One region of the Streptomyces xiamenensis genome, then DNA from elsewhere that is predicted to be linked to it. Evidence: riboswitches for the same ligand, from Rfam matches in the RefSeq annotation. Region 1 holds a riboswitch; the other holds the start of a gene.
The links. A riboswitch is a leader RNA that binds a small molecule or an ion and turns the genes downstream of it on or off. The one in region 1 is predicted to bind cyclic di-AMP.

Region 1 (7,889 bases):
CCGCGCTCACGCACGGCCCCTTCTTCCACCACTCGGGAAGCATGTCGAGTGCCTCGTCGCCCAGCGGGTTGACCCCGGGGCCCGCCGCCAGGGAGTGCGCCACCAGCACGTGCAGGCACTTCACCCGGTCCGGCATCCCGCCGGCGCTCGGGAAGCCCTCCAGCACCTCGATGGCGTCCCGGCGCGCGAGGTAGTCCTCGTGCGCGGCCCGGTAGGCGTCCGCCAGCTCCGGGTCGGTCGCCAGCCGCGCCGTCATCTCCTTCATCACCCCGTTCGCCTCCAGGGTGCCGATCGCGGAGGCGGCGCGGGGGCAGGTCAGGTAGTACGTGGTGGGGAACGGGCTGCCGTCCTCAAGCCGCGGCGCGGTCTCCACCACATCGGGGTTGCCGCACGGGCAGCGGTGCGCGACCCCGCGCAGTCCGCGCGGGAGCCGGCCCAGCTGGGCCGCCACCGCCGCGGTGTCGCGGTCGGTCGCGGTGTCGCTCTCGGTGTTGTTCGTCATCGCTCTCATCGGGTCAGGGGACGGGGGCCGCTCGGTCGGCCTTGTCGATGCCGTCCCACAGATTGTCGTACCAAGGGCGGTTGGCGGGCGCGCTCCGGTTGCGGAGCCGCTCCGCCTCGCCGTCCTCCTGGGCGCCGGGCGGGGCGGGGAGGATGTAGCCGGTCTCGCCCGGGCGTACGTAGTGCAGATGACGGCGCGCCTGCTGCTCCACGAACGCCGGGTCCTGCCAGCGGGCCTTCTCGTCCCGCAGCTCCTCCACGCGTTCCTCGGCGTCCTGCGCCTTGCGCCGCTCGTCGCCGATCTCCGAGCGCTGCGAGACGTACTCGCGCAGCGGATAGGCGAGCGCCACGATCAGGGCGCCGATGACCAGCGCCAGCAGCGCCGCCCGGCCGGTGAGCCGGCTGCGGCGCACCGGGCGGCGCAGCCGCCGGTTCTGTGCCCGGTAGACCCGGGCCGCGGCCTGTTCGCCCAGCGCCCTGATCCGGGTCGCGGTGGAGAACCGGTCCCGGTCCGCCGCCACATCAGCCTCCCCGTCACGCCGTCCCGCACCAACAGCTGTCCCCGCCACCGTACGGGACGGGTGGCGGGGACGGTGGCACCGGCGGCCGGGGTTGTCAGCCCTGGAAGCGCGGGAAGGCGCTGCGGCCCGCGTACACGGCCGCGTCGTCCAGGATCTCCTCGATCCGCATCAGCTGGTTGTACTTGGCGACCCGCTCGGAGCGCGCCGGGGCACCGGTCTTGATCTGGCCGCAGTTGGTGGCGACGGCCAGGTCGGCGATGGTGACGTCCTCGGTCTCGCCGGAGCGGTGCGACATCATGCAGCGGTAGCCGTTGCGCTGGGCCAGCTCGACGGCGTCCAGGGTCTCGGTCAGCGAACCGATCTGGTTGACCTTCACCAGCAGCGCGTTGGCGGTGCCGGAGTCGATGCCGCGCTGGAGGCGCTCGGGATTGGTGACGAACAGGTCGTCGCCGACGATCTGCACCTTGTCGCCCAGCTGGACGGTGAGGGTGTGCCAGCCCTCCCAGTCGTCCTCGTGCAGCGGGTCCTCGATGGAGACCAGCGGGTACGCCTCGACCAGCTCGGCGTAGTACGCGGTCATCTCCTCGGCGGTGCGGGTCTTGCCCTCGAAGGTGTAGACGCCGTCGCTGTAGAACTCGCTGGCGGCCACGTCCAGGGCGAGCGCGATGTCCTGGCCGGGGGTGTAGCCGGCCTTCTGGATGGCCTCGATGATCAGGTCGAGGGCCTCGCGGTTGGAGTCGAGGTTCGGGGCGAAGCCGCCCTCGTCGCCCAGGCCGGTGGACAGCCCGCGCTCCTTGAGCACGGACTTGAGGGTGTGGTAGGTCTCGGCGCCCCAGCGCACGGCCTCCGAGAAGGACTCGGCGCCGATCGGGGCGATCATGAACTCCTGGATGTCGACGTTGGAGTCCGCGTGCGAACCGCCGTTGAGGATGTTCATCATCGGCACCGGCAGCAGGTGCGCGTTGGGGCCGCCCAGGTAGCGGAAGAGCGGCAGGTCGCGGGACTCGGACGCGGCGTGCGCCACGGCCAGCGAGACGCCGAGGATGGCGTTGGCGCCGAGCGAGGACTTGTCGGCGGTGGCGTCGAGGTCGAACATCGCCTGGTCGATGAGGCGCTGCTCGGTGGCGTCATAGCCGACCAGCTCGGGGCCGATCTGCTCGATGACGGCCAGCACGGCCTTCTCCACGCCCTTGCCCTGGTAGCGGCCGGCGTCTCCGTCGCGCAGCTCCAGCGCCTCGAAGGCTCCGGTGGAGGCGCCCGAGGGGACGGCGGCGCGGCCGGTACTGCTGTCGTCGAGGCCAACCTCGACCTCGACCGTGGGGTTGCCTCGCGAGTCGAGGATCTCGCGGGCTACGACGACGTCGATGGACGGCACAAGGTTCTCCTTCGTCTGGATGGACGTCTGTCTTATGGCGTCTTGAAACCCTCTGAGCCTAACCGGCTCCCGTCGTGCCACCGCTCACAAGCTCGCCACAAAGTGTGCCGCCGGGGGTGTTGTCGCTGGTCAGATACGGTTTTCCGGCCAGGCATCTTTTTGTTTACGAGCGGAAGAAAACCCGGCGCGGGGCGGCTGAACGGCAGGTTGCGCTGCCGCTCGCCACCCCGCGCCGGGCGGGAGGATCGTTTCGCCGGACCGTCGGGTCAGCTCACAGGGCGAGCTGCTGGCCGGGGAAGATCAGGTTGGGGTCGTCCCCGACGACCGCCTTGTTCTGCTGGTACAGCTGCTGCCAGCTGACGCCGTGGGCGGCGGCGATCTTCGACAGCGAGTCGCCGGAGACCACCGTGTAGGTGTCGCCGGACGCCACGGGGGCGCTCTCGTCGGTGTTCTCGGTGGACTGCGGGGCCGGGGCCGGGGCTTCCTCGACCGGGGCCGGGGTCTCCTCGACCGGGGCCTCCTGCGCCGGGGCGGGAGCCTCGGTGGTGGCGCCGGCGTCCGGGTTCACCTCGGCGGCCGGGCCGCCGGCGGACAGGCCCGCACGGGCACCGCACACCGGCCAGGCGCCGGGGCCCTGCATGGACAGCAGCTGCTCGGCGGTGGCGATCTGCTGCTCCTTGGTGGCCTGGTCGGCCTGCGGGGCGTACTGAGTACCCCCGGCCGCCGCCCACGAGGAGTTCGAGAACTGCAGGCCACCGTAGTAACCGTTGCCGGTGTTGATGGACCAGTCGCCGCCCGACTCGCACTGGGCGACGGCGTCCCAGGTGTCCACGGAGGCGGCCTGGGCGCCGGTGGCACCGATCAGGGGGATGGCGACGGCGGCACCGGTGACGCCGGCGGCGGCCGCGAGACGGGTGGGCTTGGAGGGGCGGCGGTGACGGCCCTTACCGGAGAACAGCATGACGATCCTTCTCACCGGACGCCTGCGAGGTGAGCTGTCGGGTTCGGGTCAGTGAGTTGCCCGGCCGGGGCGGACGGATCCGTCCCGGCTTCACCCCAAGCCGCCCCGGGTCCGGCCCGTTCCGGGGGAACGGATCGGTCTCGGTACGGCGTTCCGCCGCCCGGCCGCCTGACGGCCGCCGGGTGACGGACTGGGTCCCCCGCTCCTGCCAAGCGGTTGTGGCGCAGTGGTGGTCCCCCGGCCGGCGGCAGGATTCGGCGTACGGCCAGGGCGCCCGGTGTGTAAATCCGAGCGCTGGACACTAAACACAGGCCGACTAACGATTCAAGAACGATGAAGATCGCGGCGCGGCCTGGGCTTGACTCCGAACGGGGGATGTCTCCGCAGGTCAACGGGGAATCGGACAGTGCGGACCAGTCGGGCGGCATTGCCGCATAACGAGACGATGGTCACACTTAACCCGGTACGGAAGTCGCCGCCCGCATCGGTCCTTTATGCGCCCTTCCCGCCCAACTCAAGCTGCAAACCGGGGACTATATGGTCAGGGTTGTCCCCAATGACCGATTCGTTCGCCTGGTAGAGCGCCGGCCAACCACCGTCCACCGTGAGCGCGTCGGCGATCTCCGAGAGCGTGTCGCCGGTGAGCACCTCGTACGCGCCGGACGTGGCGTCGTCCGCCGCGGTCTCCTCGGCGTCCTCCTCGGCGGCTTCGCCGGTGGCCGGGGCGGTGCGCTCCCCGTCGCGGTCGGCGGGGCGTTCGGCGTGCCGTCCGGTGCCGTCGGTGTTCTCACCCGGCTGGGCGTCCGGCTCGGGCGCGGCCTCACCCCGGTGGCGGCCGGAGCCGGAGCCGCCGTCCGTCGCGGTGTCGGCGGCGGAGCTGTCCTCCCGCTCGTCGCCGGCCGCGTCGGCCGCCGCGTCCGCGGTCTTGTCCGCGGGCTTCCCGGTGCTCTTGTCGGTGGCCCCGCCGGCCGCCGCGTCATCCGTCGCGTCCGTGCCGGAGCCGGCGGCCGTGCCGTCCTCGGTGTCCGCCGTCTCCCCGGGGAGGATCTCGCCGATGCCGCTCTCGGTGGCGCCGGGCACCTCGGCGGTGGCGTCCGTCTCCTCCTGGCCGCCGGCGCGGTACTCCTGCCACAGGCCGGTGGTCACGGCGCAGCCGGGGAACGCGGCCTTGCCCTGCGCCGCCAGCATCCGCTCGGCGACCGTGATCTGCTGCGCCCGCGAGGCGAGGTCGGGCCGCTTGGCGAAGTCGGTGCCGCCGTGGGCCTCCCACTGCGCCAGCGGGATCTGGAACCCGCCGTAGTAGCCGTTGCCGGTGTTGGCGGTCCACACGCCGTCGCTCTCGCACGCGGCGGCGGCGTCCCAGGTCTCGGGGGTCACGGCGTTGGCGGACGTGGCGCCCAGCAGTGGCAGGGCGATGCCCGCTCCGGTGACTCCCGCGGCCACCACGAAAGCGGGGGCCTGCTTGGGACGACGATGACGACCTGTGCCGGAGCGCATGTGACTGCCTCTCGTGCGAACGACATGGAAACGGTGGTGCGGTACTGCGCTGGTGCGGTACTGCGGTGTGCTGCGGTGTGCTGCGTACTGTCCGGCCGCTGTGGCGCGGTGGTGCAGTTGAGCGCAGAACCTAGCCCGCCCTCCCGTGCGATCACAAGCTGATCCCACCGAGATCACATACAGATCACACTACTGACTCTCCGTCACATGGCTGGATGTGAACTCTACCGGCAGTGAGCGGAGTCCTCGCATGATCAGACCACCGCGCCACCGCAGATCGTCAGAATCCACCGCAAGCCGGATATCCGGCAGTTCACTCAGCAGCATCCCGATCGCCGCCCGCCCCTCCAGCCGCGCCAGTGGCGCCCCCAGGCAGTAGTGGATGCCGTGCCCGTACCCCAGATGCTGGTTGTCGCGCCGGGCCAGATCCAGCACATCGGGCCGCTCGAACCGGCGCGGATCGCGGTCCGCGCCGGCCAGCACCACCAGCACCGGATCGCCCCGTTCCACGCGCTGCCCGCCCAGTACGAGCGGCTCCCGCGCGAACCGCCACGTCGCCAGCTCCACCGGGCCGTCGTACCGCAGCAGCTCCTCCACCGCGCTCTCCAGCAGCGCCTCCTCGCCCGCCGCCAGCGACCGGCGCAGATCGGCCAGTTCCGCCGGGTGGCGCAGCAGCGTGTACAGGCCATTGCCGATGAGATTGACCGTCGTCTCGAACCCGGCGAACAGGAGGATGAACGACATCGCGGCCGCCTCGTCCTCCGTCAGATGTTCGCCGTGGTCGGAGGCGCGGATCAGGTCGGAGATCAGGTCGTCCCCCAGATCGGCGCGCTTACGGTGGATCAGATCGCCGAGATAGGCCCGCATCCGCTTCACCGAGCGCCCGACTCCGCCCCGCTTTCCCGACGGATGCAGCATCATCCCGGCCCAGTCGCGGAAGTCGTCCTGGTCCTCCCGGGGGACGCCGAGCATGTCGCAGATGGCGTAGATCGGCAGCGGGAAGGCGAACTCATGGATCAGGTCCGCCTCGCCCCGCCCCGCGAAGGAGGCGATCAGCGAGCCGGTCAGCTCCCGCACCCGCGGCTCGAAGGCCGCCACCCGGCGCGGGGTGAACGCCTTCGCCACCAGCCGGCGCAGCCTGGTGTGATCGGGCGGATCGATGTTCAGCAGGTGCGTCATGACATTGGCGCCGCGCTCCCCCGGGATGCCCACCCGGCCGCTGTGGTGCGCCTGCGCGCTGTGCCGGTCGGGGTTCTTGCTCAGCCGCGGGTCGGCCAGCGCGGCGCGGGCGTCCGCGTACCGGGTGACCAGCCAGGCCGCCACCCCGCTGGGCAGCTCCGCCTTGTACACCGGGGCGTTCTCCCGCAGCCAGGCGTACGCGGGGTACGGGTCGGCGCCGAATTCCCGGCTGAAGAGGGGAGGGGAGGGAGTCGTCTGCACCCGTACGACGCTACGACGCGAGTCCGACACCGGGTGCGGCCGGGGACCTGTCCCGGTCCGGGATGACCGCCGAGACCCGGAAACCGCCCCCGTCCAGCGGCCCCGACACGAAGCCCCCGCCCAGCGCGGTGACCCGCTCCCGCATGCCCAGCAGCCCGTTGCCGCCGGAGGGCAGCGCCGCAGGCGCGCCGGGCTGGCCGCCGCCCAGCGGGGCCTCGTTCAGCACCTGCACCGCCACCTCGCCGTCGCGGTGCGCCAGCCGCACCCGCGCGGCGGCGCCGGCCGCGTGCTTGTGCACATTGGTCAGCGCCTCCTGCACCACCCGGTACGCGGTCGACTCCACCTGCGCCGCGTACCCGCGCGGATCCCCCTCCACCGACAGTTCCACGGCCATCCCGGCCGCCCGGGACTGGTCCACCAGCGAGGCCACCTCGCTCAGCCGCGGGCCCCGCGCGCCGCGCCGCCCGGCCGCCGCGATCTCCGCGAGCCGGGCCGCCGCGTCGGCCGCGCTCTCCTGCTCGCCGCCCGCCGCACCCGCCGCCTCGCGCGGCTTCTCCTCGGTCCGCAGCACGCCCAGCATCGTCCGCAGCTCGGTCAGCGCCTGCCGCCCCATGTCCGCGACCAGGCCCGCGTTCTTCGCCGCCTTGTCCGGATCCTTGGGCGCCACCGCCTGGAGCGCCGCCGCGTGCACCACCATGAGGGACACCCGGTGCGCCACCACGTCGTGCATCTCGCGGGCGATCCGGCGCCGCTCCTCGCCGCGCGCCCACTCGGCGCGCTCCTCGGCGCGCTCGGCCAGCAGCCCCAGCTCCCGCTCCAGACCGTCCGCGCGGTCGCGCAGCGACTCCACCAGCCGGCGCCTGGCGCGGACGTACATCCCCAGCAGCACCGGCGGCAGCGTGATCGCCACCGCGAAGAGCGCCGCCACGAACGGCTTGAACCACATCGGTATCGGCTGCTCGCGCAGCCCGGCGTCCTGTTCGATGAGCAGGAAGGTCACCAGGGCGGTGCCCGCGCACACCATCGACGCCATGACCCCGATGATCCGGCGCGGCACCTCGGTGGTGGCCAGCGTGTACAGGCCCACCGCCGCCATGCCCATGCCCATCTGGGCCGGCAGCACCGCGATGGCCACCAGGATCACCGCCAGCGGCCAGCGCCGCCTGACCAGCAGCACGGACCCGGCCAGCCCTCCGAACAGCGCGGTGGGCACCACCGGCAGCCCCGTACGGCCGGCGAAGACGGCGCTCTGGACGACGCACTCGATCGCCGAGGCCAGGGCCAGCGCCCCGTCCAGCAGGACGCCGCGCCGCCGCTCCCACCACAGCACGGCGCCCCCCGGCCCCGCCTCCCCGGTACTCTCCGCCCCCGACTCGCTCATACCACCCACCCTAAGGGCGCGGTCCACACCTTTTCAGGCGCCGGGAGGGATCGGTGCCGGGAGGGGAGGGCATCGGCGCGGATCGCCGGAGTCCCGCCCCGGGAGGGGGTGTGCGGCGGTGGGCCGAAGTGCCTTTCACGGCCTCGGATTCCGGTCGGCGGGGTCGGCTCGGGTAGGGTCTGTCCCGGCGATCCGCCGTGGGGTAATCGGTAG
Region 2 (7,889 bases), 1.1 Mb from region 1:
GTGGCCTCGGCACGCGGGGTCGCCGAGATCGTGCAGCGCTCGGTGGTGCCCGAGCCGCCGGGCCGGGCCGGGCCGCTGCTGGTGGCGGCGCGCTACCGGGCGGCGCAGCGCGACACGCTCATCGGCGGTGACCTGTACGCGGTGCGCGAGACCCCGTTCGGGGTGCGGCTGCTGGTGGGCGATGTGCGCGGCAAGGGCCTCGGCGCCACCGAGATGGTGTCGGTGATCCTCGGTACGTTCCGGGAGGCCGCCGAGTACGAGGAGGAGCTGGGGACGCTGTGCACCCGGCTCCAGGCGGCGGTGGACCGGGAGAAGCGGGCGCGGGGGGCGATCGATCCGCAGGAGGAGTTCGCCACGGCGCTGGTGGTGGAGGTGCCCAGGGCGCCGCCGCACGAGCTGCGGCTGATCAACCTCGGCCACCCGCCGCCACTGCTGCTGCCCGGGGGCGGCCCGGCGCACTATCTGGAGGTGACGGACCCGCAGTTGCCGCTGGGTCTGATGGATCTGTCCGGCTGGACGGGCTGCCCGCAGACGTTCGCGTTCCCGCCCGGTGCGCAGTTGCTGCTGTACACGGACGGGGTGAGCGAGGCGCGGGACGGGCGGGGCGTCTTCTTCGATCCGGCGTACGCGCTGGACGCGGAGACCTTCCGGGGCCCCGAGGAACTGCTGGACCGGCTCGTCACGGAGGTTCTGCGCTACACGGGCGGCCGGCTGAACGACGACATGGCCCTGCTGGCGGTCGCCCGGCCGACGGGGAACCACGGCGGCTGACGCGCGCACCATTGCTGTGTCACAGGTCACTCATACAATCGGGTGACGGTTTGTCAGCGTGTCCGGGGGAAGGGCGGGAATGTGACGATGACGGCCACCGTACGGATTCGGGTGGAGGGGACGGGAGCCACCCAGGAGGACATCAGGCAGCTGCGTCTGTGGCTGGAGGCCGACCCCGAGCTGCGGGAGGTGACCGAGCGGATCGGCCGGGAACCCCGGCCGGTCGACAACGCCATGGGGGTGTGGGACGACCTGCTCCTGCACCTGGCGCAACGGGCCACCGGGGCGGTGATGGTGCTGCTGCTGCGCTCCGTCTACAACCATCTGCGCAACCGGCCGCGCCGCGATCTGCGGGTGACCGTCGAGATGGCGGGGAACCTGCGGGTGACGGTGGAGGGGGATCGCACGTACTCGCGCGGTGAGCTGGCCGAGAAGGCGCGGCTGGCGGCGGAGGCGATCGACCCGGGGGCGGGTCCCGGTTCGGCTCCCGGGCCCGGGTCCGGCCCCCGCTCGGGTCCTGGTTCCGGCCCCGCCGAGTGACGGGGCGGTGAGCTTTCAGCCGGACGCCGGGCGCTCCCGGGTGGTGCTGATCGGGGTGGCGCGGTACGACCACGCCGCCGACTATCCGCCGCTGCCCTCCGTGACGGCGAACATCGATCAGCTGTACGAGGTGCTCGGCGACGACGTGCTCGGCCGGCTGGGTCCGGCGCTCCTGCCCCCGCTGCACTCGCCCCGCCGCGAGGAGATCGTCGACACCGTCGGGCGCGCGGCGGAGGAGGCCGAGAGCCTGCTGCTGTGCTACTTCAGCGGGCACGGTCAGCTCGTCGAAGAGGAGTCGGGGCCCGGCCGGTTGCACCTGCAACCCCGCGAGGCGAGCGCGACGGAGGCCGGGCTGCTGGGCATCCGGTACGCCGAGCTGCGCGACCTGCTGTGCCGTACCCGTGCCGAGCGGGTGGTGCTGATCCTGGACTGCTGCTTCTCGGGCAACGCCCGCCTGGAGCCGCTGCGGGCGGAGGTGCCGTTCGCACTCGTGACCTCCTCCCGGCCGCTGGGACGGCAGGACGCCGGGGACGGCCGGGGCCCGACCCCGTTCACGGCCGCGCTGCTCGACATCCTGCGGGAGGGCACCGGCAGCCCCGACGGGGGACCGGTGACGGTCGCGGCGCTGCGCGCACCGCTGCGGCAGCGGGCCGGGCGGGACGCGGCGGCGGCGCCCGCCGACAGCGACCCCGACGACTGGCAGCCGTATGTCGGATTCCAGAACGGTGCCGAGGACACCGTCCTGTCCCAGGCGATCGCCACCCCGCCGCCGCCTGCTGCGCGCCGGCCGCTTCCCGCCTGGCCGGCCACGGCCTGGCGCCTGATCAGGGAACACCCGGCCCGCGCCCTGCTCGTGGCGGCCGGAGCGGCGCTGGCCGGTACGGGCCTGCTGGCGCTGGGCGACGCGATCGGCGGCGCGCTCCATCCACCGCCCCCCGACTGTCCCGTCCCCCTGGAGCTGCGAATCCTGACCAGCCCCGAGTACGAGCGGCCCCTCGCCCGGGTGCTGGAGACGTTCGAGGGCTCGGCGGCGGCGCGGGAGGCCATCGGCGGCCGTCCGGCGGGCTGCCGCCAGCTGAACGCCTTCGTCTACGCGGCCCCCGACGGGGACGCCGCCCGGGCGCTGGGCCGCTCGGCCGCCTGGGCGGAGCCGGAGCGCACCTGCGCGGCCGACGCCTCGGCGGACGCGGCGGGGCAGGAGTGCGCGCAGCCGCTGCGCGACATCGGGCCGCGCCCGGATGTGTGGCTGCCGTCCTCCTCGATCGCGTTGCGGGGGACGGCGGACGCCGTGGACGGGGCGGAGAGCGCCGCGTACCCGGGGGAGCCGGTGACGGTGGCCACCTCGCCCGCCGTCGTCCTGCTGCCGGGGGAGCCGCCGGGTGGACTGCGGCGGTCCGGCGAGCCGCTGGAACGGCTGCTGGAGGCGGCCGGCGAGCAGGACCTCACGGTGTTACGGGCCCGCCCAGCGGCTTCGGCGGCGGCGCTGCTGCACGGCATGACGGCCGGGCCGGGCGGGATCCAGGACGTGCCGCTGCCGCCGGCGGACGACGCCGCACTGCTGTGCTCGCTGGCGCGGCCGGCGGGAGGCGGGCCCGCCACCCCGGCACCCGCGCTGCTGGTGGCGGAGCGGACGGCGGTGGACCTGGTGCGTGCCGAGCGGCGTCCGGCCTGTCTGAGCGGTGCGGCCGGCGCCCCTCTCGACCAGCTGACCTGGGACCAGCGGTACCGGGCGTACTACCCGGGGGACGTACCGCCGCTCGATCTGACGTTCGTGCCCGTGCACTGGGAGCACGCCGCCGCCGACGACGCGGAGCGGCGGGAGGCGATCGGGCGGCTGGGGGCGTGGCTGGGCTCGGCGGAGGGGATGCGGGCGCTGGGCGCGCAGGGCTTCCGGGACCCGCGGGACGAGCGGCGCGCGCTGATCGAGGCGCCGCCGCTGAACCACGAGGCGTTCGTGACCGCACCCGCGCTGCCCCGGCTGCTGGCGCCGGACGAGGCGGCGGCGGCCGGGTATCTGGCCGCGGAGGAGAGCCGGCAGGGGCCGCGTGACGTGGTGTTCGTGGTGGACGTGTCCTCGGGTTCGTACGCCAGGGAAGCGCAGTACGCGGCGCTGCTGCGGACGGCGATCGGGGTGCTGGGGCCCGAGGACGGGTACGCGGTGCTGGCCACACCGGGCGGCGGCGCCGATCCGGTGCGCACGGTGCGGGGCCTGGCGCCGTACGACGGGGCAGACGGGGTACGGACGGCGATCGACGCGCTCGCCCCGGTGGAACGGCACGCCCCGATCACCCCGGCGCTGGAGGCGGGCCTCGCGCTGCTGACACCGGAGCCGGACGCCGCGGAGACGGACCGGGGCCGGCTGGTGGTGCTGATCACCGATGACGAGGACAGTGCCGGGCGGCTGGACGGACCGGCGGACGCGGCGCCGCCGGTCGCCGTCGTCTCGTACGGCTCGCTCGGCTGCGAACACCTGTACAACCGGATGCTCATCGCCTCGGGCGCCCTGTGCTTCGACGGCTCGGGGTCGCCGGGGGCGGCGCTCGCCGGGACCCTGCGGGGCCTGACCGCGCCCTGGGAGCCGTGATGACGCGGCGGGGCACGGTACGGGCGCGGGTGCTGCCGGCGCTGCTGGCGCTGTCGGTGGTGGCCGGATGCAGCGGGGCGCCGGATCCGGGCCGGCCTCCCGCCCGGGTCGACGACGGGCGACCGCTGGTGGTGGTCAGCGGCGCCGACCTGACCAGCCGCGAGGGGGAGGGCGTACGGCAGGCGCTGATCGACGCCTGGAACGCGGACGAGGACAACCGCCCGGCCCGGCTGGTGGAGCTGCCCCGCACCGAGGGCGGCCAGCACAGTGAGCTGATCGCCGCGCTCCAGTCGGGCAGCGCCGACTTCGACGTGCTGAACCTGGACACCACCTGGGTTCCGGAGTTCGCCGAGGCCGGCCTGATCCGCCCGCTGGACGACACCCTGCTGGAGGCCGGTTTCCTGGCGCAGGCGGCACAGGCGGGCCGCTGGCGCGAGCGGGCGTACGCCGTGCCGTTCAACACCGACGTCGGACTCCTCTACTACCGGCAGGACCTGCTGACCGCGCTCGGCCGCGAACCCGGGGAACTGCTGGGCCACGAGACGCTCGGCGAGCTGATCGCGCAGTGGCCCGGCGGCCAGGAACATCCGCTGTACATCACGCAACTGCGCCCCTACGAAGGGCTGACGGTCAACGTGCTGGAGGCGTTCTGGAGCGTGGGGGTGGAGCTGACCGACGAGCGGGGGCGATACCGGGGCAGCGAACAGGAGCTGCGGCGCGGGCTGAGTGAACTGCTGCGCATCGCGGACGGCAGCAAGCTGAGCGAACGGGCCCGGGAGGCGGACGAGACCGGCGCGCTGCGCGAGTTCACGGGGGAGCTGGACGGCGGCGACCCGTCGGGGGTGGTGCTGATGCGGAACTGGCCGTACGCGTACCAGCACCTGGACGCCACGCTGCCGGACGGCGCGGACTTCGGGGTGGTCCCGCTGCCGGGGGCGGCGGCGCTGGGCGGGCAGTCGCTCGCGGTCTCGGCCGACAGCGCGCGGGCGGCGGACGCCGAGCGGCTGATCCGCTTCCTGACGGCGGAGCCGGACAGCCAGCGCAGGCTGCTGGAAGCGGGGTTCGCACCGGCCCTGCGGGACGCGTACGGCATCGGGGACCCGCGGGAACTGGACTGCGCGGCCGTCACGGCGGTGGCGGTGCCCCGGGCGCCGGGGGAGCCGGCGGAGGGGGCGGTGCGCGAGGTGCCGCCCGGGTACCCGGAGTTGCTGTGGTGCGCGCTGGAGGAGGCCAGAGCACGGCCGGCGAGCCCCTACTACCCGGCGTTCTCGCGGGAGTTGCGGCGGGAGGTCGCGCAACTGCTGGCGGAGAACGGGTCGGTGGAGGGGACGGCGGAACGGCTGCACCAGAAGCTGGCACTCGCGCTGGAGGGACGCCTTTCACCGTGAGTGATCGGAAGACATCGCTCCGATAACAACTGACACACCGTCAGAAACGCTTGCCATGGCAGCAACAAAAATCTATGGGGTAATTTGCCATGATCCACACCTGTTTGAGGGGGGAAAGTGCCTGACTCAATTCCCGGATCCACTTGGAATTACGGCGGGCCGTCTATTAACGTTCGATAACGCAGCGCGGTCGTCTCCGCCGTCGCCAAGACGGCGGTCGTGCTGTACCGCCTAATCCACGGCACGCCACCAGCGCGCCGGGAACCGGGGAACCACCACTTGGGGTGCATCGGACGGCCCACCGTCCGTAGGAGACCTTCCTGCTCCGAACCCGTCAGCTAACCCGGTCGGCGAAGGAAGGAAAGGAGAACGCCTCCGTGGCGTCGAACCCGCACGGGTCCCACCCCGCCTACTACGGGCCGCAGACCATCGAGGACGAGCCCCGTACCGAGTGGAACCCCAGCGCCGAGACCCTGCGCCCCGTGCGCGGCCGGCACCGGGTCGCCCGGCAGCGCGGCGGCACCATGGCACGCAGCCGCGCGGTCCTCGGCGTCGGCATGTTCGCCGCCGTCGGCGCCGGCGGCATGGCCACCGCCCAGGAGGGCGGCACGGGTTCCGTGCCCGGCCTCGACTCCGTGCGTTCCATCCCCGACCAGATCCCCGTCCTCAGCGACCTGATCTCCTCCCCGGAGAGCGAGCCCGAGGCGCAGGACACCACCTCGGTGACCGCCTTCACCGAGGCCCAGGACGCCGGCGAGGCGCTGCGCGCCCGCATCCTCCAGCAGGCCGAGGAGCAGGAGGCCACCGCCCAGGCCGCCGAGCACGCCCAGATCCTGGCCGGCGCGCAGAGCGACGCCGTCGCCGCCGCCGCCGAACTCGCCGAGGCCGAGCGGCTCGCCGAGGAGCAGCGGCAGCGCGAGGCCGAGGAGGAGCGCCGGCGCCTGGAGGAGGAGCGCCGCCTCGCGGAGCTGCGCGCCAGCTACACCATCCCCCTCACCACCTACACGCTGTCCTCCAGCTTCGGCGCCAGCGGCTCCATGTGGTCCTCGACCCACACCGGTACCGACTTCGCCGCCCCCACCGGCACGCCCGTGAAGAACGTGCACACCGGCACCGTCAAGGAAGCCGCCTGGGCCGGCTCGTACGGCTACCGCATCATCATCGAGCAGGAGGACGGCACCGAACTCTGGTACTGCCACCTTTCCTCGATGAACGTCACCGCGGGACAGTCCGTCGACACCGGCGACACCATCGGCCGGGTCGGCTCCACCGGGAACTCCTCGGGGCCGCACCTGCACCTGGAGGTCCGCCCCGGCGGCGGTGACCCGATCGACCCGCTGGCCTGGCTGCGTGGCAAGGGCCAGGCGGTCTGACCGGCCGACGACCATCCCCCCACACCGCCGCCGGCCCTGGTGACTCCCCCCGACATCAGGGCCGGCGGCATACCTGGTCCCCCACTCCTGAAGTGACGGCGGCCCGGTGACCCCGATCACGTACGATCGCTCGGTCGGCCGTGGTTGCGGGACTGGAGGGGTGTATGAAGGAAGGTTCGCGTGGCGTCGGTCCACGCCCCGTACCGTCCTCCGCGGCGGTGTCCTCCCGCATGAGCCGACAGGCGAGCCGCGACACGGGCCCTGAGATGGCCATCCGTCGGCTGCTCCACGCCACGGGACACCGCTACCGCCTGCACCGAAAGGTGCCCGGCATGGCCCGTCGAACCATCGACATCGCCTTCCCGGGGCCCAAGGTGGCGGTCTTCGTGGACGGTTGCTTCTGGCACGGTTGCCCCCAGCACGCAACGCAGCCCAGGGCGAACAAGGACTGGTGGCGCCGGAAGCTCGACAAGAACATCGACCGGGACCGGGAGACCACGGAGCGGCTGAGCGCCGAGGGCTGGACGGTGCTGCGCTTCTGGGAGCATGAGTCGCCGGAGGCCGTGGCACGTCGGGTGGCTGTAGCTGTCGAGCTCAAGAAGGCGAACGGGCAGAAAGGAGCCACGAACGACGGGGGCGAGTGACTCGGAAGCGACTCTCAAAGCCCGCCTGAGGCCCGTAGTCTGTGACTTACGCCCGAGATCTTTCCGTATGCCCTGCTTTCGGACTCGTGTTCCGTGCCGTATCGGAGCCACCCCGGTGCTCGGTCCCGGGCTACACTTCGACCCTATGAGCGGCCCAGGCACACAGGTTCAGCACCTCGACGGAATTCGGATCCTGGATCTTTTCGCCGGCCCGGGTGGCCTTGACGTGGCCGCTCGATTTCTGGGCTTCAAGAGCATCGGGATCGAGTGGGATCACAACGCATGCGAGACTCGGTACGCCGCAGGGCTCCCGACTATTCATGCCGATGTGAGCGTTATGCGCGAAAGTCGATTCGATGAGATTCCAAAGTCGGTCGACGTGCTTGCCGGTGGTCCTCCCTGCCAGTCCTTCTCCGTGGCGGGAAAGGGAGCGGGCCGGAAAGCGCTGGACACGGTCAAGGAATTCATTCACCGCCTCGTGCACGGGGAGGACGAGGACAGGATCGACAGTGACCTGCATGCCCTCGGCGACCCGCGCACCGCGTTGGTTCTGGAACCTCTTCGCTGGCTCATCAAGGCGATCGAGACG

Region 2: it holds a riboswitch for cyclic di-AMP, as region 1 does, so the genes downstream of both, SXIM_RS14705 (M23 family metallopeptidase) here and SXIM_RS09305 (LysM peptidoglycan-binding domain-containing protein) in region 1, are expected to answer to the same signal.

Annotation. Positions count from the first base shown of each region.
Region 1 covers NZ_CP009922.3:2,056,393-2,064,281, forward strand. Annotated here, with positions in the region: gene SXIM_RS09285 (Ppx/GppA phosphatase family protein) at 1-14, opposite strand, end outside; gene SXIM_RS09290 (DUF501 domain-containing protein) at 1-511, opposite strand, end outside; gene SXIM_RS09295 (FtsB family cell division protein) at 516-1,022, opposite strand; gene eno (phosphopyruvate hydratase) at 1,117-2,397, opposite strand; gene SXIM_RS09305 (LysM peptidoglycan-binding domain-containing protein) at 2,669-3,358, opposite strand; cyclic di-AMP (ydaO/yuaA leader) riboswitch at 3,362-3,508, opposite strand; gene SXIM_RS09310 (LysM peptidoglycan-binding domain-containing protein) at 3,851-4,804, opposite strand; gene SXIM_RS09315 (cytochrome P450 family protein) at 5,045-6,325, opposite strand; gene SXIM_RS09320 (sensor histidine kinase) at 6,306-7,676, opposite strand; tRNA gene SXIM_RS09325 (tRNA-Gln) at 7,868-7,889, shown strand, end outside.
Region 2 covers NZ_CP009922.3:3,195,820-3,203,708, forward strand. Annotated here, with positions in the region: gene SXIM_RS14690 (PP2C family protein-serine/threonine phosphatase) at 1-771, shown strand, start outside; gene SXIM_RS27660 (effector-associated constant component EACC1) at 859-1,311, shown strand; gene SXIM_RS14695 (caspase family protein) at 1,319-3,895, shown strand; gene SXIM_RS14700 (extracellular solute-binding protein) at 3,895-5,283, shown strand; cyclic di-AMP (ydaO/yuaA leader) riboswitch at 5,502-5,651, shown strand; gene SXIM_RS14705 (M23 family metallopeptidase) at 5,661-6,656, shown strand; gene SXIM_RS14710 (very short patch repair endonuclease) at 6,821-7,300, shown strand; gene SXIM_RS14715 (DNA cytosine methyltransferase) at 7,446-7,889, shown strand, end outside.